4 regions of the Lysinibacillus sp. UBA6686 genome follow, and region 1 is predicted to be linked to each of the others. Evidence: riboswitches for the same ligand, from Rfam matches in the RefSeq annotation. Region 1 holds a riboswitch; each other region holds the start of a gene.

Region 1 (5,314 bases):
CAGGGAGATGTACGTTTATTTTCAAACGAAGCTTCAAATGGCCAAGGTCCATCCGTTTCCACCATGATTAGCTCGATTGGATATCTCGTAATAAGCTGTTGAATCTCCTCCTCATACGTACAATCAGGTGTAACAGAAATAAAATAGCCATTCTGAATCATGCGTTCTATTACTTTCTCATCTCCCTTGAACCAATGGAAATGGGCTTTCGTTACTTGATGTTTTTCAAGCAAATCACAAACAAGTGCTGCATCCTCATAAACGGCATGTAAAATAATTGGTTTATCTAATTCCTTTGCTAACAAAATAAACCTTTCCAACAATGCTGTATATGGACGATAATCAATAGATTTTTCTTGCTTTAAATAATAAGGCAAACCTACTTCCCCTATTGCTATCATTTCATGTGCATGTTGACGTATCCAATCAAATAAAGCATCCATTTCCATTTTACTAGGTAAGACTTGCTCCGGATGAAAGCCAAATGCAGCCTTTACATTTTTATAGGTTTTCGATAGCATCCACGTTTTTTCACATGATGCAAGATTCATACTCACAGCAATAACATATTCTGCCTCCTCTAGTAAAGAGGGTATATCGTTGTCTTGATACTGATCTAAATGAATATGAGCATCAATCAACATAAACATCATCCTTTTCTTCTTTTAAAAAGATAAATAATTGTTCTTTTAATGCTGTAAATGTCTCAGAATGACGAATTTTCTCCTGACGTGGTCGTGCAAAAGGAACAACTATCTCTTGTTTAATTGTTGCTGGTCGTTTTGATAGCACAATAATCCGATCTGCCAAAAATAGCGCTTCCTCAATACTATGGGTAACAAATAAAATGGATTTTCGATATTTTTCCCAAATGGATAATAGCCAAGCCTGCATTTCCATTCTCGTAAACTCATCTAGTGCAGAAAATGGCTCATCTAAGCATAATATAGGCTTGTCACTAACGATTGCACGGATAAAGGACACTCGCTGTTGCATACCTCCAGATAGTTCATTCGGATAGGCATTTATAAATGAAGCAAGACCCACTTTTGCTAACCACTCCTTCGCAAGTTCCACATTCGGCTTTTGCTGAAGCTCCTCTACAATTGTGACATTTTCTAAAATGGTTCGCCATGGTAGTAAACAGGGTTGCTGAGGCATATAGCCAATTGTTCCTCTGTTCTGCTGTATATCTGCACCATCTAATAAAATGGCTCCCTTATCAATAGAAGAAACACCACCAATTAGTTGAAATAGTGTGCTTTTCCCGCTACCAGATGGGCCAATGATTGCCACAAATTCACCGTCCTTAACCTCAAAGGATAAATCTTGAATGACCTGAAGAGAATCAAAGGATTTATCAATATTTTGAACGCTTAGCATGGAATCCTCTCCCCCTCACAATGATTTTTTCTAGCAGTCGAATAGCGCTAAATAACACTAAACTTAAACATATAATAGCCAAAATGGCAACAAACACACGATCTGTACGAAATGATGACTGTGCCAATGTCATATAGACCCCAATTCCCTTTTTAGCACCTAGCCACTCCGCAATAACAGCCCCCATAATGCTGTAGGTAGCGGCAATTTTAATACCCGAAAAAATAGATGGATATGCAAATGGCCATTCTAGCTTCCAAAAGGTTTGTGCCTTTGTTGCCCCAATCATCTCAAAATAATGCTTCAACTCTGGTGAGGTTTGACGAAAGCCATCCATTGCTGCAATAACAATCGGAAAAAAGCATACTAGGCAAATAATGATAAGCTTGGGTAATAAACCAAAGCCAAACCAAATAATTAACAAGGGCGCTAGGACAAGTATTGGAACGTTTTGTGACATAATAAGAATGGGATAAAATAGCTCTCGAATAAATGAAAAACGATGTAGGAGCACAGCAACTGCTAGTCCACAACATATGCCAATTGTAAGTCCTAGTAAAGCTAATTGCACGGTTGCGAAGGCATGAGGCAAAAATGTTTCAAACGATCGTACCCCTTCTGCTAAAATAGCACTTGGTGCCGGCAATAACCAATGCGGGATATCTGCCAAACGCACGATTAGCTCCCATATGAATAAGAGGAAGGCGATAAAAATTATCGACCTTCCCTTTTGTATTGCCTGCTTCATCACTGGTATTTCTCCGTTAATGTATCCATAGTAATACCTGATGGCTGATATAAAATTTTCACTTGGGTAATAACATTGATAGCCCCAAGCTCTATCATTTTGTTATTCATTCGTTCTATAATTTGTAGTAACGTTGTCAGCTCCCCTTCCATCGTCGTTTCTAAAGGATGCACCTCATATTTCACGCCTGATGCATCAATAATAGCAATGGCCGCATCGACAAATGGAATCACATCTTCATATTTTTCTGTTTTCGGAATAATTTGTACACTGATTAATGAGTTTGCCATGTTACTTCGTCTCCTTTTTCGGTAAAAAGTCGTTTGTAAATGCTTGTTCTGCGTTAAATTCGCCCTCTAAAACGTTGTTACTAGTCATCCACTTCGCATAGTTTTCCCAGACAGCTAGCTTTTGCTCGCCCCATTGAGCAGCGTCATCCTGATATTTATCTGCCAGCCACTCCTGACTTTTATGCACAAGGTCTTTATCTAAATCAGGTACTGCCTCAAGTAAAACATCTGCTGCCTCACCTGGATTACTGATCGCGTATTCATAGCCCTTTGCCACGGCAGCGACAAATGCTTCAACGATCTTTGGATCATCCTTAATCATTTTTTCATTTGTAGCAAGAACGGGTGTATAATAATCCAGTTGGTCACTATAATCTGTTAAATACAGCATGTTCAGCTTTTCACCACGAAGCTCAGCTTCAATCCCAGTCCAAGCATAATAAATCCATGCAAAATCAATATCTTTTTTCATCATTGTAAAGAAATCTATATCGCCAGCATTAATAATATCTAATTTATTAATATCTGCATTTTCAGTTTGCATTAATGATTGTAGTACGGCCTGCTCTAGTGGAGCTCCCCAGCCGCCATATGTTTTACCTTCAAATTTCTTCGGTGATGTAATACCTTTGGAGGCGATTGAGGCAAAGCCAGAAGTATTATGCTGAATAATCGCCGCAATCGATACTAGAGGTACACCCTGTACACGAGCCTGTGTAATTCCCTCCTGATAGCTTACGCCAAATTGTGCCTTGCCAGATGCTACAAGCTGATCTGCTCCTGCGTCACCAGGTTGTAAGATATCAACATCTAAGCCCTGCTCTTCAAAATAACCTAATTTCTTAGCAACATATAGCCCTGTATGATTTGTATTTGGCATCCAATCAAGTACAACGGACACCTTCTTTAACGCATGCTCATCCTTTTTGGTATCCTCTTTTTCGCTACAGCCCGCTAATGTTAAAAGGGCAGCCATAAGAACCAATAACCATTTTTTCATGCTGAATCCTCCCAGTAAGTAGTGTGAAAGTGTTCATGAAGGAATGCTCTAACCAGAAGAAAGCGTATTTATGGATTATCTGCACCCAAGATATGTACATTTAACAAAAAAACGCCCAGGATTTCTCCCAGACGTTGTCAATCAATATCAAAAATTTACTTTTTTTTGAATAGATGTTCCCTACGCTGGTACGAGCCAAATCAGGTTCAAAGGGTCAGCGTCTAACGGACACAATCTCAGCTGGCAACTACCAGCCCCCCTACATTCTTTCCATATGAACTTTTCGTTGATTATTATACCCATATCTCACTGTAAATGACAAGGCTCTATTTAATATTAACGCTGTAAAAATATTTTAATTGCAGCATCTTTCGCTTCATGAATTCCATCCTCCGTGAGATACTTTTCATTTATCCCAAATACCTGTAGTGTTCCTTCCTTAGTATATCGTGGCTCAAAGAGGACTAATGAAATATCTTTAAAGTCGTAAAGCGGTGTTAATGAACCATCTTCTTTGACTTGATAGGATTTAAAGCGATATTTTTCCTCCTTCGGTATCCATTCGTAAAGAGCAAGATTATTTTGATAGGCTGTTAAAGTAAGGGCTTTTTTACCATCAAGTTTATGATAGGAGCCATCTACTAAATCAACATATCCTGTCTCTAAGCTTTCTCCAGTTCTAAAGGAAGCGTAGATTTTATGATCAGTAAGTGCCACGTCATGTATGCCATTAAAAGGGAAATCATATTGTTTTTCTTTTTCCGTTCCAACATCATAGAGCGTAAAGCGGACCGTTTCTACACCATCTTTTTTAAAGGCTTTTGGAAGGAGCAACTTATTGTCCTGATAAATTGGAGGACTTACTGCAACTCCATCAAAAGATTGTTTATTTAGTTCTACATATTGTTTTACCTCGTTTGTACGCAGATTTGTTAAGCTATAAATGGTATCACCTGTCCTTGTATCAGATATTTCTGTTAGTAGCGTATCATCTTCGAAATCCATATAATTATTTGTAGAAAAGCCTTTGATCTCTAATGTTTCTCTATTTTTTACAAACACAGAATTCCTATCATCAGCCATCCAAACAAGCCAATTTTCATTTACTAACATTTTTGAAATAGGGAATTCACTTGTTTCTTCCGCTTTTTCAATATGTGTATCAAGTGCATAGGAATAAATGGTATTGCCTTCGTAATAATAAAAGGAGTTCGTTGCATCATCAAAGATAGCTGTAGATAATGTATTAGCAGATCGACCAGGGATACTAATTTCTTCATAGGATTGCTCAGTTATTTGCGATATTGCCAATTGTTCTTTTATTTCATCTATAAAAGGATAACTTAATAAGGCCGTAAGAGCTAAAGCTGAAATTCCTACCGCTACGGGCTTCCACATATGTTTTTTTACAGGGGTTTGCTGTTGCTCTAATCTTACATGAGCAGCCTCTAAAATCTCATCTTTTTTTTGGGGAGTTAATGCTATTTGATCTGGTATTGTAGCCTTTAATCGATTACGAAAATTCATTTCCATTATAAAATCCCTCCTTTTCTAATTGGATGCCTACTCGTTTTCTCCCCCTTGCTAGCCTTGTTTTCACTGTATTAACTGAACATTGTAAGATGGATGCGATATCGGTGATAGATAGTTCATCATAGTAATAAAGCCAAAGGACCTCTCGATATTTCGTTTCTAATGTAGTAATGCTGTGAGCAATTACATCCATTTCCTCCTGCTTTAAAATTTGAGATTCCACTGAAATAGAGGCTTCCTGCTTTTTAAAAAGACTAGTTAACTCTGTTTTCCGATATGCCCAGCTTTTAAAGTAATTATGACACTCGTTGACGACCATACGGTATAAGTAAGTTTTGACACTAGAACGCCCTTCAAATT
Region 2 (5,314 bases), on a different contig from region 1:
ATTTGGTCAAACGCAAAACGTACGACCATTTTAACAGCCTCTGTTACAATCCCTTTCCCAATATAAATCTCATCCATCGCATAGCCAACAAAAGCACTTGAGTAAGGTAATCGTTTGACTGCGTAAAGCGCAATATGCCCAATTAGATTATTAGTACCTAGCTCGTAAATACCAAAAGTAAATTCTCTTTTTGAATCCATTAAGTATAGACTTTCTTGAATTTTTTTATATTGAGCATCAACTGTATAATATTCAGGTCGTTGTAACGGCTCGTATGTAGACCAAAAGTATTTATTACGGCTTACGAGACCAGTTAAACTTTGTGCATCTTTTTCTTGGAATGTGCGAATGTAGCATTTCTCTCCTCGAATTGATACCACATTTCCACCCTTTTTCCTTAATAAATTCCAAATTTTAAGCACCATTTCTCCACACTAGCCTTCCGATAATTGTCTTACTTGGACCATGCTTCACTCAAAAATAAGTTAGTCACTTTATTGTATGTAAAAAAAGATGCTGCTACAACTAAAACAGCTCGTATTGTTTGCACAGCATCTTACCCTCATTATTTTGTTTTCTTCTTATTTTTCGATTGACCATTTAGTGTTTCAAGGCTTGAAGATTCCTCATCTTCTAACTGAGCCTTTTCTAAAACATTTGTTACATGAAGCCCCCGCTTTTGTGCTTCGCGTTCAATATGCGCAATAGTTTCTTGTAGCACCTGCACACGTGCATATTTTTTATCGTCCCCTGCAACTAAAATCCATGGCGCATTCTTTTTGTCTGTTTTCTCAAACATATCATTCGCTGCTTCTACATACTGAGGCGACTTTTCGCGATTACGCCAATCTTCTTCTGTTAATTTCCAAGACTTATAAGGGTTTTGCTCACGTTCAGTAAAACGTTTGAGCTGCTCTTCATCTGAGACATGAAGCCAAAACTTAATAATTATGTAATCCCCTGCTGTTAAGATCTTTTCAAAGTTATTAATTTCCTCATAAGCTCGAGACCATTCATTCTTTGTTGCAAAGCCTTCAATTCGTTCCACTAAAACTCGTCCATACCAAGAACGATCGAAAATAGCGATTTGTCCATGCTGTGGAAGCTTTCTCCAAAATCGCTGTAAATAGTTGTAGCGTAGTTCATGGGGCTGAGGAGCAGAAATCGGATGTACCACATAGCCTCGCGGATCAACACGTTCAATTAGACGTTTGATGGCCCCTCCCTTACCTGCTGCATCCATACCTTCAAATACTAAAATCAGCCCAATTTTATTTTTTAATAAAAATTGTTGTGCATTTAACATTTCATATTGGAGTACTTTTAATTTCTTTTTATACATTTTTTTATCGAGTTCAATAGATAAATCTAAATCGGTTAAATTTTGAGCCATTAAATTTCACTCCTTCTATTTGGATTAATCCTATTGTACTAAAGAAACATTTAGATGCCTATACAAATGGTAAATTGTAGATAATTTCAGCAAAACAACGCGATACATTGTTGGGAATTTCCGTTATAATGGGAAGAGTGCAGTCCTATACTTATTTGTCTTTTCCCTATACAATTTAATATGAAGGGAGAGGAAAACATGCCTCAATTTTTTTTGATGACAATCACTTATATTGTCTCAGTCATCCTAACCTTTTCATCCTTTTTCATGCAAATAAATGGTCAATCTTCGTTAGACATCTCTAATCGTTTTCCTGTTGTATTTGCACCTTTTAATGTTAGTCATGTAATTTGGATCGTCATTTATATGTTACTTGGTTATTGGTTAGTCATGAATTTTAAAAAGACAACAATTAAACAGACTGTTCTTTTTAGCAGCATATGTATATTGCAGATTTCCACGGTAATCGTGTGGCATCAGGAGTTATTTATCGCATCTCTTGGCAGTACATTACTTTTAGTCTTCTGTTTGTTTTCGCTGTACAATACATATCCTCTTTGCGACAAGTCATTGACAGGACGCATCCCTTTCTCTATTTACTATGCATGGTCGACATTTATGTTGATGACAGATACAAGCTTTACATTAACAGCTTATGGATGGAACGGCTTTGGTCTTAGCAATCCTCTATGGGCAGTCATCTTATTGACAATTGGTGTTGCCATCGCATTACATATGCGCTTCCATCATTTCGATATTATGTATCCATCTGTTTTTATTTGGGCTTATATTGGAATCGCGTTACATAATGGTTTAGAAGAGCTACTTGTAACAACAGCTGCATTATTTTTATGTGGTGTACTATTAGTCGGTATACTTTTCATAAAAAAGAATCCTGCCCCCCAAAAATAATTGGGTAGCAGGATTTTTATTATGCCTCATCTAATGAAGTTAGAATAATTGGTTTGTCTTTTGTCACAATGATCGAATGTTCAATTTGGGCAACAAGTGATTTATCTGGTGTAACAAATGTCCAGCCATCACCAGCTTCAACAATATGCTCTGCCTTTGCTGAGATAAAAGGCTCAACCGCAAGTACCATGCCCTCTTTCATAATGGTAGAATCCCATGCATCATAATAGTTTAAAATATGATTTGGCTCATCATGTAAGGAACGACCTAAGCCATGACCTGTTAGGTTCATAATCACCGTTAAGTCATTGGCATATGCTTCACGCTCAACTGCTTTTCCAATTTGATTTAATTTTGACCCAGCTTTTACTTTTGTCATTGCGCGATCGAAGGCACTTTTTGCCACACGACATAGTTTTTCTTTATCCTCATAGCCTACACCCACGACAAATGAAATTCCTGTATCTGCAAAGTAGCCATTTAAAGAACCAGAAACATCAATATTAACAATGTCTCCCTCTTGAATTACGCGTTTTCCGGGAATACCGTGAGCTACTTCCTCGTTGACACTGATACATGTATATCCTGGGAAGTCATATTCTCCTTTAGGTCCAGAAATCGCACCTGCCTCAGTAAACATACGACCGGCAATTTCATCGAGTTCAAGTGTTGTTACACCAGGTTTTGTCGCAGCCTTCATTGCTTCACGAATTTCGGCACAAATACGACCGATTTTTTTAAAGGCTTCAATCTCTTCTTGTGTTTTTACAATCATTTATAACGTCCCTTTCATCTAATATCTACACTTTAATATAACATAACTTGTTTGACATAAAACGCTAAACGCTTTAAATATTGTATGCCCTCATAAATTGCAAAGTGCTGAAATGTAACAATATTTCTACAGCGAGTAAAATTTATAATAGCCAAATCTAAATACCAAAAACCCTCCACTACTGTGAAGGGTAGAGTATTTATGATTTTCGTTGCATTAATTGTGGTGCTGCTGTAAATAATAGAACACCGACAATGGCAGTTAAAACTGTTGCTGGTAACATATATGTTCCATTATAAATAATTGAATAAATCCATGCATTTTGATCGCCAGCATACTCTGAGAAAAATACCGCGCCTGCAATAGTATGTGCTGCATAGCGTAAAAAACCTGCCAATACAGTTCCTACAATAATATATAGTGCCATTTTCGTTTTGTTTAGATTATTTGCAGCCTCAAGCACTGGTCGACGAACAATTGCTACCAAGCCGACTACCGTAAAGGCAACGCCATAATCGAGTAAGCCCTGAAGCCAATGTACAATTGTAGGACCAAACATTGTTTGCATAGCACCAATAAGAAAGCCCGTTGTCAGTCCAGGCAAAAGCCCCCAACGGAAGGCTATTAAAATTATTGGTACCATCACTAGACTAACAGAGCCACCTTGTGCCCATACTTTAAAGGAAATCTGATCTAGCACAAGACCAATTGCTGCAAATATCGCAATCTCCACAAGCATTAAAAGTCTTTTTTTGTCCATTTTATTCTCTCCTTTGTTCCGATGTAGGATACAAGAGCAGGAATAGAAATCAAATTACTTTTTGACTCTATCTGGCAAAAAAAAACAATGCCAGGACAGAGCCTCACATCGTACAAGTGTCGGTTTCTATCCACATCCCTACGCAAGTGTTAACTTACAGGTTCAAAGAGTGAAGGCATTACGTGCCTAGTCTCAGCTGACATCATCAGCTCCCCTTGTGGTCGTTACATCTTTTTTATTTGAACAACCTCATTGTACGCAAATACGGATATGATTACAACTCTAATTTCACAATATTTTTTGAAACTTTGCTGTTTTTCATGCGTAAATATTAAAAAAGGAGGTACAACTATGGAGAACCAAAAAATTTTATCTGCCTTTAGTTATCTTAGCGTCTTTTTCGCACCCTTTATTGTGCCGTTAATTGTTTACTTTGTTTCTAAAGATAGTGATGTAAAAAGACACTCTATTCGAGCACTTATTTCGCATTTAATCCCAGTTGTATTTGGTATCATCTTCTTTGCTGTTTTTGTCTTCTCAACTATATCCTTTAACACTTTTGACCCAGGATCAGGTAGTAATACATTTATAATCGTTTGGTTTGCATCATTTGCCATTTACTTACTCGTCTCATTAGGGATTGTTATTTGGAATATCGTGCAAGCTGTTCGTGTTATTCGTTAATGTTTCATTTCTAACATAAAAAGGTAGAACTAATAGTAAAAGGAGCTGTTATTTTATGAAAGTATCTAAAGTTGTCAAAACCGCCGTAAAATTAGCACCTATCATTATACCCATTGTAAAAAAAGTAATTGCCGCGAAGAAAGGAGCCCCTTATTCTTCCAAAGACAGCTATAAAAAATAATACCCCTAAACTCATTTTAAGGTAAATATCTAAATTAAAAATCTGCTCTCTTTTACTGGTAAGCGTCATTCCAATCCCTTAGGATTTGAAACGCTTACTTTTTTATGGCAGATTTTTTTATGCCTCAAATAACTGCATTCTTATACTTGGTATAGCAGATTTATATTAAAATAGGGTTTAGCACTACAGATGAGGGGTTGTTTAAAATAAATAGCGAAAAACAATTAATGAGCTTGGTTAATGCAGCACAGGTTCTAACTTCAACACTCGATATTAACCAAGTATTAGAAAAACTGATGAGTGAGGTGCTCCATGTAATTGAAGGTGCTGATGCAGGGGTATTGTTTATGTTGAATACAGAAACTAATCGTCTTGTTGCCAAGCATGCCATTGGCTATGACCTGGCTTATTTAAAAAAGATTCACCTTGCCTCAAATGAAGGGATGACTGGAAAGGTATTTTCCCAAAAACAAGCATTTAGATTCCACTCTAGCAGCGATGTTACAGAAAGCATGGCGGATTTATTTCCACAGTATGAAGAAAACTATACAAAAGCAGTTGGTGATTTTACTTACCCCAAAAGTGCTGTTTGTGCTCCACTTCTTGATA
Region 3 (5,314 bases), on a different contig from region 1:
AGAGAAAAAAATCAATGAAAAAGCATTTCATCTTCCTCTCTTACTTCTAAAATTGTTTTGAAAAGTGTTGTTTTGGGTAGTGAAATTATGCATAATTCTACTACTTTGCACATATAATAATAGTTTATATCTAAAAATAAAAATTCTTTAACGATAATTATTATAATATACTAGCAATTCTATTTTATATTTGCTATAGTTATTGATGAAGAGTTTGACTCACAATTTTTTTCAGGAGGTAAACTAATATGACAAACGCAAATGATCGTAGCCGTCGTTTTACAACAGCAGGTGGTGCTCCAGTAGTAAGCAACCACGACTCCATGTCAGCGGGTCCAAGAGGTCCTCTGTTACTTCAAGATGTATGGCTAGTTGAAAAATTAGCGAACTTCAACCGTGAAGTTATTCCAGAGCGTCGTATGCACGCAAAAGGTTCAGGTGCATTTGGTACCTTCACTGTAACGCATGATATTACTCAATATACAAAAGCAAAGATCTTCTCTGAGATTGGGAAGAAAACAGAAATGTTCGCGCGCTTCTCTACAGTTGCGGGTGAGCGTGGTGCAGCAGATGCTGAGCGAGATATTCGTGGCTTTGCCCTTAAATTTTATACAGAAGAAGGTAACTGGGATTTAGTTGGGAACAATACGCCTGTATTCTTCTTCCGTGATCCATTACACTTTACAGATTTAAATCACGTGGTAAAACGTGACCCACGTACAAATATGAAAAACTTAAACTCGAACTGGGATTTCTGGACATCACTACCAGAGGCACTTCACCAAGTCACAATAGTAATGTCTGACCGTGGTATTCCAGCTGGTTACCGAAATATGCATGGTTTTGGTTCTCACACGTATAGCTTTATCAATGCTGAAAATGAGCGTGTATGGGTAAAATTCCACTTCCGCACAGAGCAAGGCATTAAAAATTTAACAGGTGCTGAAGCAGAGGAAGTAGTCGGTAAAGACCGTGAATCTTCACAACGTGATTTATATGGTGCTATTGAGCAAGGTGATTTCCCTAAATGGAAAATGTACATTCAGGTAATGACTGAGGAACAAGCTCGCGAACTACCATATAACCCATTTGATTTAACAAAAGTATGGTATAAAAAAGATTTCCCATTAATTCCTGTAGGTGAATTCGAATTAAATAAAAACCCAGACAACTATTTTGCTGAGGTTGAGCAAGCTGCATTCGCTCCATCAAACATTGTTCCCGGTATTAGCTTCTCACCAGATAAAATGTTACAAGGACGAATCTTTGCTTATGCAGATGCACAACGCTACCGCCTAGGTGTAAATCATTATATGCTTCCAGTAAACGCCCCAAAATGTCCATTCCGTACTTTCCATCGTGATGGCGCTATGCGTTTTGACGGCAACCTTGGTTCAACTTTAGGCTATGAACCAAATAGCTACGGCGAATGGGAGCATAACTTAGACTATAAAGAGCCTGAATTACGCATTGATGGTAACGCAGGTATCCATGACTTCCGTGAAGATGATAACAACTACTTCGAGCAACCAGGGAAACTATTCCGCCTTATGACTGCAGAAGAACAACAACGCCTATTCGAAAATACAGCAAATGATATGGCACCTGTTGAAGAGTTCATCAAACGTCGCCACATTCTTCACTGCTATTTAGCTGATCCAGCATATGGTGAGGGTGTAGCAAAAGCAATGGGTCTTTCTTTAGAAGGTATGGATCTTTCTAATCCATACGTGAAACAACCATCTAACGTTTAATTCTTCCATCTATTATTGATATCCAAATCCAACTTTAACTCCATGTGAGCCACACTTCACATGGAGTTTTTTATTCAACGAAAAAGGTTTGTGCCTAAATAAACACAAACCTTCATTACATTATTATTGATAAATCTGACTGCCTGCTTTCTTAAATTCCTCTGCCTTTTCCTGCATCCCTTGATGAATTGCCTCTGTCGTATTTAAATCTTTTTCTTTTGCATAATTACGAATATCCTGCGAGATTCTCATACTACAGAACTTAGGCCCACACATTGAACAGAAGTGCGCAGTTTTTGCCCCCTCTGCTGGTAATGTTTCATCATGGTATTCAACTGCACGCTCTGGATCTAAAGACAGGTTGAATTGATCGCGCCAACGGAATTCAAAACGTGCCTTTGAAAGTGCATCATCTCGCTGCTGTGCTCCAGGATGTCCCTTCGCTAAATCAGCCGCGTGTGCAGCAATTTTATACGTAATCACCCCTACACGAACGTCCTCTCGATTTGGTAAGCCCAGATGCTCTTTTGGTGTCACGTAGCATAGCATTGCCGTACCAAACCAACCTATCATTGCCGCACCAATAGCAGATGTAATATGATCATAGCCAGGTGCAATATCTGTTGTCAGTGGTCCTAAAGTATAGAACGGAGCCTCCTTGCACACCTCTAATTGCTTGTCCATATTTTCTTTAATCAAATGCATTGGCACGTGGCCTGGCCCCTCCACCATCACCTGTACATCATGCTTCCAGGCAATCTGTGTTAATTCTCCTAACGTTTCAAGCTCTGCAAACTGTGCCTCGTCATTAGCATCTGCAATCGATCCAGGACGTAAGCCATCCCCTAACGAGAAGGCAACATCATATGTTTTCATGATTTCACAGATTTCTTCAAAATGTGTATATAAAAAGTTCTCTTGATGATGATATAAGCACCATTGCGCCATAATTGAACCTCCGCGTGACACAATGCCTGTCACACGATTTGCTGTTAGTGGCACATAACGCAACAGTACGCCTGCATGAATCGTAAAGTAATCGACGCCTTGCTCTGCCTGCTCGATTAACGTATCACGATACACCTCCCATGTTAAATCCTCAGCTACACCGTTTACCTTTTCAAGTGCTTGGTAAATTGGCACTGTTCCAACTGGCACCGCAGCATTACGGATAATCCATTCACGCGTCGTATGAATGTGCTTACCAGTCGATAAATCCATTATATTATCAGCACCCCAGCGTGTTGCCCAAGTCATTTTCTCCACCTCTTCTGCAATAGAAGATGATACTGCTGAATTCCCAATATTAGCATTAATTTTCACATGGAAGCTACGTCCTATAATCATTGGCTCAGCTTCAGGATGATTAATATTAGAAGGCATAATCGCTCGCCCCGCTGCAATTTCAGCGCGAACAAATTCTGGTTCCATATTTTCACGAATCGCTACAAACTCCATTTCCGGTGTTATAATTCCCTTTCGTGCATAATGAAGCTGTGTGATATTTCTCCCCTTTTTCGCACGTATAGGTTTCCTAGATAGCTCAGGAAAAACGTTTTCTTGAATACGTGGATCATCAGCATTGCGGAAGCCATTATCCTCTGGTTTAATAGTTCGCCCTACATACTCCTCAACATCCCCTCGCTCTCTAATCCATTTACTTCGCAACGCTGGTAAGCCCCTCGTAATATCTACCTTATAGGCAGGGTTAGTATATGGACCGCTCGTATCATATACACGAACTGGAGCATTTTTCTCTTCTCCAAAGCTTCCTGTCGTTGGACTTAATGCAATTTCACGCATCGGTACCAAAATATCTGGTCTCGAACCCTCTACATAAACCTTTTTACTCCCCTCAAAGCTCGACATAATCGTAATGTTCTTTTCGCTAACTGTTGTCATGACCTACTTCTCTCCCTTATAGAAAATTCATACAAGGACCGAATCTAGCTCACCCCAACAAAAATAAAAACCGAATCCAAAAAATTTTGGATCCGGCTATGATTGTAAAAGGTATAATTATCGCATTATAAAGAGCACGCAATAATTTCTTAACTTTCCCACGCTGGTATGAGCCAGATCAGGTCCAAAGGGTCAAGAAACCTCTATGCGTTTCCCTCTCAGCCTGACTCATCAGACTCCCCTAGTCAATGCTATTAAGTTTGATGCTAGTGTAACAGATATTGCTAAGAGATGGAAGCTTCATTACTATTTTTTCCTTCAGAGTTTATATTTTTGCTTCATAAACTCTAAACGCTTTACCTGCTCCGTTAATTCATGAATCGTACTACTTAGCTGGCTCAATGTTGATTCTTGTAACTTTGATGCATCCGCTACTTCCTTTGTTTCTAACATAACAGCTTTAGATGCCTCATTCGTTTGCTCTAATGCCGTTAAGACAACGTTCGTGTTTTTAGACATTGTGTTTGTAACCTCAAAAACATTTTGTACATCTACCTCCACTACTTTTACTGCTTCAAACAAATGATCTAACTCATCACTAATGGCCATTACCAAATGGGCTCCCTCTTTAACTTCAACAGTACTATGGTCCATTTCTTTTAAAACCATTTCTGTCACGATTTTAAATTCATATATATGCTGACGAATATCTTCTGCTGACAGCTTTGTCATCTCTGCCAGCTTTTTCACCTCTTCTGCGACAATTGCAAAGCCTTTGCCATGCTCACCTGCTCTTGCTGCCTCAATCGCCGCATTTAAAGCCAATAAATTTGTTTGATCCGCAATACTTTGAATAACACCTATCATTTTTTCAATTGTACTATATCTTTCACCAAGAACATTCACATTTTTTGCCGTATGCGTTACCAAATCTGCCACGCCATTCATGCGGGCTGTAATCATTGCCGCTTCAGATTGACTGTGCTTCATAAGATTGGCTGTATTGGAGGAGCTTTTCATAACAGAAGAAACAGAGTCTGAAATCTGCATAATTCCTGCCGTCATTTCTTCAATTGTTTTAAAGGAGTGTGTCGCTAAGTCTCTTTGTCGATCCACACTCTCCTCTATTCCCCCTGCACTTTCAATCAGCTTGTTGCTTGAGTGCTGCACATTATCCCCTACCTCCTGTAAACTATCAGTGGCCTTAGATATATCTGTGCCAATCCCCGAAAGATTAAATATTATTTGATACATGGATTGCATCATCTCTTTAAATTTGCTACTAAAATCTGAAATATCATCATTCGATTCAAAGCTTATTTCATCCAATATTTGTTGAGCTTCTGCCATATTCCCATCTGTAAAAGCTATTGTTGCTCGTTTCATGATAAATATTGGCTTCAATGATTTTCGCATATACAAATACAATGTAGTCATCATAACGACACTCAATAAAATGACTATGCCTAAAAGTATAGGCAAGTACTTCGTTACAGCAGATTTTTGAATGCCGTAAATAATGGAGCTCTCAATATCTAATCCAACATATGCAACAATTTCACCATTTTCTGCTCTGACAGGAGCATAAGCAGAAATAAAATCTCCCCATCCCTCTACAGAAACAAACTCACTAAAGCCATCCTCATTATTAGAAATTG
Region 4 (5,314 bases), on a different contig from region 1:
GTGTTATACCGCTATCCTCGCACAGCATTCGATAAAAGCTATTGTTTTCATAATGATATTTAAAATTTTGAGAGATTAAATAACCCTTTAATTCATTAACTTTTTCTTCATCCCACTGAAATAACTGTTGAGTTGACCCAATGACTGCTGTAACTGGATTAATACCTAATTCTCTTAAATTTTCCATTGCTGCTTGAATAGTTACCATTTCATTTCCTCTCCTTTTTAATATCAATTTCTCTCGGATTCTCGGCTTTTGATTGCCTAATAAAGAACCAAAAGGAAGCCGTTACACAGGAATTATTAAAGGAACATCAACCATATATCAATCACTAATTATTACAAATTTTGTAATATAGTTGACATAAAAAGATTAACATAAGAACAAATGGTGTAACCCCTAATTCAATACAAGAAAAAAAGTAAATTCCACAAAAAAACTTGTGGAATTTACAAATTGAACACTACATTATTATTGCAAAATATTTATCATTTAGTAGTTTAAGAATAAACCATTGGTCCACTATTTCGTGTAATCCTAACTATTAGCAAACCATTTTTCTTTGTGATAGACTGTACTATATTTGATTAGAAAAAGGGGGGTATTCGATGACCCAGCAGAAGTCCAATAAGGCGGCTTTGTATATTTTAATGTTTAATATGTTTATCGCAATGGGGAGTATTGGGATTATTATTCCTGTAATGCCCGAGTATTTAAGAATATTTGGTGCTGCAGGACAAGTTCTAGGTATGCTTATTGCAACGTTCGCCTTCGCTCAATTCGTTTTTTCTCCAATTGCTGGGAATCTTTCGGATCAGTATGGTCGAAAAAATCTTATTATTTTCGGACTTATACTAACAGGACTTGCTCAAATCGGCTTTGGACTTTCTACAGAAGTGTGGATGCTCTTCTTAGCACGCTTTTTAGGTGGCCTTGGATCAGCCTTTGTGGCACCTCCTATTATGGCATTTGTCGCAGATGTTACAACATATGAAGAACGTGGAAAAGGGATGGGGATGCTTGGTGCTGCCATGTCTCTTGGCTTTATGATAGGACCCGGTATTGGTGGTTTCTTATCACATGTTAGCTTACATTTTCCATTTTATACAGCTGGAGCTGCGGCTATTTTGGCTTCTATTTTATCGTTCTTTTTATTACCATCTACCAAACCAAACGCAGCACAAAAAATGCATAAGCAAGACAATCTCGCGAAACAAATGGTACGTTCAGTACATATGCCTTACTTTGTTATGCTCATTATTATGATGGTATTCTCGTTCGGAATTGCTAATTTCCAAACGACTTTATCATTATTTGTTACAGAAAAGTTTCATTATACACCTGGGGATATTGCTATTATTTTAGTAGTGGGTGGTGCTTTTGGTGTAGTTGTACAAATGTTTGTTATTACACCACTCTTTAATCGTTATGGTGAAATGAAGGTCGTATTAGTCAATTTATTTATTGCAGCCATATCGATCTACTTAATATTATTCGTATCTGGGTTTGCCCTTATTTTAGTTGTTGCGACAATCTTCTCGACAGCCACAACATTAATTCGTCCTGCTGTTAACACACTGATCTCCAAGCTTGCCGAAAATGAGCAAGGATTTGCAGCAGGTCTGAATAATGCTTATATGAGTCTTGGCAATATGATTGGTCCAGCATTGGCGGGTATTTTATTTGATTGGAATATGAATAGCCCTTATATATTTGGTGCTATTATTTTAATGGCTTGCTTCTTCCTTGCCCTTATCTGGACAATGAAAAAAGCGCCGCATCTTATGCAGCCTGATTCCAAATAATCTGAAAAGTTATTGACTATTATTAGTAGTATGATACATTTATGTTGTTACAATGCTAAACAGAAATTGAATAATTATTACCACTAGGGGAGTCTTTAAAAGGCTGAGACGTATATGACCATATACGGACCCTTTGAACCTGATCTAGTTCATACTAGCGGAGGGAAGTGGCGACATCTTGCTTTTTGATATGTAAATGCAAGGCCGCTTCCTATTGTTTTCAGGGAGCGGCCTTTTTGTGCTTGCCAGTTTAGCAGAGATAACAATTCATTTTATATTTCAAGGGAGTGTAACTTATGTCAGTTCGAAAATTAACCATCATGGCCTTATTAGTGGCAATTGCCATAGCAGGTTCTACCTTCGTTTCAATTCCAATAGGGATTGCGCGAGCTTATCCGATACAACATGCCATCAATGTCATCGGTGCCATTCTACTCGGACCAATACCAACTATTATCATTGCCCTTACTACAGCGATTATTCGTATTTTAACAGGGACAGGCTCCCTATTAGCCATTCCTGGCAGTGTCATTGGCGCATTTTGTGCAGCACTGGCTTATAAATACAGTGGTATGCCTTGGCTAGCGGGCGTTGGTGAAATAGTAGGAACTGGCATTATCGCCTCCCTCATTGCCGTACCATATGCATATATCTTAATGGGGACATCCGTAGCATCAATGTTTTTCATGCCTGCCTTTTTAACCTCTAGTATTATTGGTGCTATTTTTGGTGTAGCAATTGCTAATAGTTTACGAAATACTGCACTTATTAAAAATTTTCGTTAAATTTTTCAGAGCAAGGATTTCCCTCTTGAGCAGGGTTTCCCTTTGAACGAAAGCTTCTTCCTTTTCACTTTAAAACGAAAAAACAGTGCAAAATAATCAATCATTTTGCACTGTCATTTAATCCAAATTATCTTTTCTTCATGCCCTTTAATAGCTGAGCAACATTTGTATCCTCTGCCTGTGTGGTTTTATTTTCAACAAGCTGCTCTTTTTTCTTCGACTTAGCAAAGAAGCTCCAGCCAAAGCGTCGGATTGTAATATCGATGAAGAACAGTAACATACCTGCTAATATAAGCCATGTTGCTATATTTTGACGATCTGCGCCTTTCTTCGTAAATTCACGAAATACCTCCTTCGGTTCTTTCAAAACAGAGCCACCCGTTTGCTTTGTCAGTTCTTCCACCAGCTTATCGTTTACAGGTCGTAACTCATATTCAGCACTGTAAGGTACACTTATACCCGCTTGAAAAATAGCTTGATCTTCATCAGCGATACGGAAGAAAATTAACCCTGGCTCCGCTTGCACAACTGCCCGAATCTGTGAGGCTGAAATAGCCTCAAGCTGTGTTTCAAGTTCTTCTCCTGCTTCATTGACAGCTACAACATCTAAAAAAGCTGCTTCATTGGTAGGATCTGTAATAACAAATGAACCATCCGATTCTAAACGTACGTCGTAGGCAACATCATTATAGCTTGGGAGCATTTGTGAAATAAGTGTTTGCCAAAACGTTCCCCAATCCTGCCATCTTGCCCAGTCACCTGTCCATTTACCTGTCGAATCAGAAGTAAAGGCAAATGTCTTACCAAGACCATATTGCCACTGCGCTAGTACTGGATCCTCTTTCTCGCTTTCAGCAATGACAGAGGCCCCCTGCTTTGCTGTTGTTCCAATATAAGCATTCATTTGAGGTACACCATTTGCAAATAACGTGTTCCAACCAGATGCATTGTAGATGGTTGGATAGAAGGGATTATCCTCAATATATGTGCGTGAAATCATTGCCGTTTCACGGGATAAAATAGAAGGTATTGTCTGCTCATCAACAACGTCATAGAATCGTCCGGTACCCATTTCACTAAGCGCTTCAAGTAAATTGGCATCTGCATCCTGTCCAATCGCTACAGTAGATAATGTTACACCATTCTCTTTTCCTTCAGCGATTAAGTCTTCATAATTTCCTGACTGTGACTGTCCATCTGTTAATAGAATAATATGCTTACGCTGTAGCTTTAAATCTGCTAAGTTTTCATAGGCCCTTGCGAGAGATCCATAAATCTCTGTCCCACCGCCTGGCGTTACGGATAAAATCGTATCCACAGCCTCTTCCTTATTGTTAAGTGGACCTGTTTCGATAATTTCCCAAGGTCGATCATCAAAGGCAATAAAGCCGAGCGTATCTTCATCTCGTAGCATTTCGACAGAACGAGCCGCCGCCTCCTTAGCTAGCTCTAGCTTCGATCCATACATACTGCCAGAGCGGTCAAGCACGATTACCAGTCCTAATGAAGGCAATTGTTCTTTTCCTTTAATCTCCATTTCAACAGGTAGTAAAGTTTCAATTGGTGTTTTAAAATAGCCGCCCAAGCCAAAGCTATTTTCGCCCCCTACCATCGTAAAGCCAACGCCAAAGTTTTTGACTGCCTGCTCAATCACATTCATTTTGGCCTCGCCCACTAAATGTCCTGGCACATTGTCAAAAATAATGGCATTGTACTGTAGATAACTTGAAAGCTCATTTGGCAAACTTTGAGCATCTACAACATTAAAGGAAATGGATTGTTTACCAAGAGCGGCTGCTATAGGTGATGCGCTATCATAACCATTAACAATTAGTAAATGTGGTTCACTTTGCACCATTGTAATGCTGGTTAGTTTATTATTTTCAAATATGGCATCCTGCTCTACCTGTACAACAGCTTCATACTTTACAAGCCCCTCTGCTGTAGCGGTATGTTTATAGGTAAATACATTGGAGCCTTGTGCAAGCTCTACAGCCTCCCGGTGAACAAGTTTGTCGTTTTCATATAATAGAAGCTCACCTTTATTAGCCGCTGTTGCATGAACTTCTGTAACTAATTGCTGCTGCTCACCCACATATGCAACCTGTGGGGTTACAAAGCTTTTCAATGATACATCTGTAGAAACTGGTTGATGAAATGGAACAACATCAACGCTTATATTGGACCCTTTAAATTTCGAGGCAAACTCTAAGGCATTGCCCTTTGTTTCATTACCATCTGTTAGAAGTACCAATCGTGTTGCCTTTTTCGAATTAACAATCCCCGAAGCAAGCTGTAGACTTTGTTCAATATTTGTTTGATCTGTTGCTTCTATGTTTGTAAACTTCGGCACTTCCTTTAATGTCTTCGATAAAATTGCTTCTGTCTGCAGTGTTGATGAAAAAGAATAAATCCCTGCAAGCTGTTCATCCTTTTTCGACTGTAAACTTTCCTCTATAAAATTAGTCATCTCACCGTCTGTGCCATTCATAGAAGCTGAACGGTCTACCATAAATAATATTTGCTCTTCCTTTATAGGTAATAAAATATAAGGACCTGCAAGTGCAAAAACTAAGCAAATGACTGCTAGAATACGAATTCCTAGCACTGTGATGTGGCTCTTTTTCAAGCGCTGACGCTCTCGCCAATAGGTCCAACCAAAATACATTAATATTGGGAGTAAAAGCAACAATGCTAATGGCATATCAATTCGTAAATCCACG

Evidence for each region. Region 1 has a riboswitch for thiamine pyrophosphate ahead of B2R82_RS12275 (ABC transporter substrate-binding protein). Riboswitches for the same ligand answer to the same signal wherever they lie in the genome.
Region 2: linked by a shared signal. The riboswitch ahead of thiT (energy-coupled thiamine transporter ThiT) and the one ahead of B2R82_RS12275 (ABC transporter substrate-binding protein) in region 1 are both predicted to bind thiamine pyrophosphate.
Region 3: linked by a shared signal. The riboswitch ahead of thiC (phosphomethylpyrimidine synthase ThiC) and the one ahead of B2R82_RS12275 (ABC transporter substrate-binding protein) in region 1 are both predicted to bind thiamine pyrophosphate.
Region 4: linked by a shared signal. The riboswitch ahead of thiW (energy coupling factor transporter S component ThiW) and the one ahead of B2R82_RS12275 (ABC transporter substrate-binding protein) in region 1 are both predicted to bind thiamine pyrophosphate.

What each region holds. Positions count from the first base shown of each region.
Region 1 is NZ_DKJS01000046.1:30,388-35,701, forward strand. It holds gene B2R82_RS12255 (TatD family hydrolase) at 1-644, opposite strand, end outside; gene B2R82_RS12260 (ABC transporter ATP-binding protein) at 634-1,383, opposite strand; gene B2R82_RS12265 (ABC transporter permease) at 1,361-2,131, opposite strand; gene B2R82_RS12270 (thiamine-binding protein) at 2,131-2,421, opposite strand; gene B2R82_RS12275 (ABC transporter substrate-binding protein) at 2,423-3,421, opposite strand; TPP riboswitch at 3,582-3,692, opposite strand; gene B2R82_RS12280 (hypothetical protein) at 3,758-4,954, opposite strand; gene B2R82_RS12285 (sigma-70 family RNA polymerase sigma factor) at 4,935-5,314, opposite strand, start outside.
Region 2 is NZ_DKJS01000041.1:68,903-74,216, reverse strand. It holds gene B2R82_RS10545 (GNAT family N-acetyltransferase) at 1-425, opposite strand, end outside; gene B2R82_RS10540 (polyphosphate kinase 2 family protein) at 566-1,393, opposite strand; gene B2R82_RS10535 (hypothetical protein) at 1,592-2,305, shown strand; gene map (type I methionyl aminopeptidase) at 2,325-3,080, opposite strand; gene thiT (energy-coupled thiamine transporter ThiT) at 3,280-3,840, opposite strand; TPP riboswitch at 3,959-4,066, opposite strand; gene B2R82_RS10520 (DUF4870 domain-containing protein) at 4,192-4,524, shown strand; gene B2R82_RS10515 (hypothetical protein) at 4,580-4,705, shown strand; gene B2R82_RS10510 (GAF domain-containing protein) at 4,933-5,314, shown strand, end outside.
Region 3 is NZ_DKJS01000083.1:60,260-65,573, reverse strand. It holds gene B2R82_RS22645 (catalase) at 249-1,754, shown strand; gene thiC (phosphomethylpyrimidine synthase ThiC) at 1,878-3,656, opposite strand; TPP riboswitch at 3,795-3,909, opposite strand; gene B2R82_RS22635 (methyl-accepting chemotaxis protein) at 3,975-5,314, opposite strand, start outside.
Region 4 is NZ_DKJS01000022.1:26,884-32,197, reverse strand. It holds gene B2R82_RS05460 (LuxE family acyl-protein synthetase) at 1-208, opposite strand, end outside; gene B2R82_RS05455 (MFS transporter) at 610-1,806, shown strand; TPP riboswitch at 1,882-1,989, shown strand; gene thiW (energy coupling factor transporter S component ThiW) at 2,103-2,591, shown strand; gene B2R82_RS05445 (VWA domain-containing protein) at 2,719-5,313, opposite strand; gene B2R82_RS05440 (vWA domain-containing protein) at 5,297-5,314, opposite strand, start outside.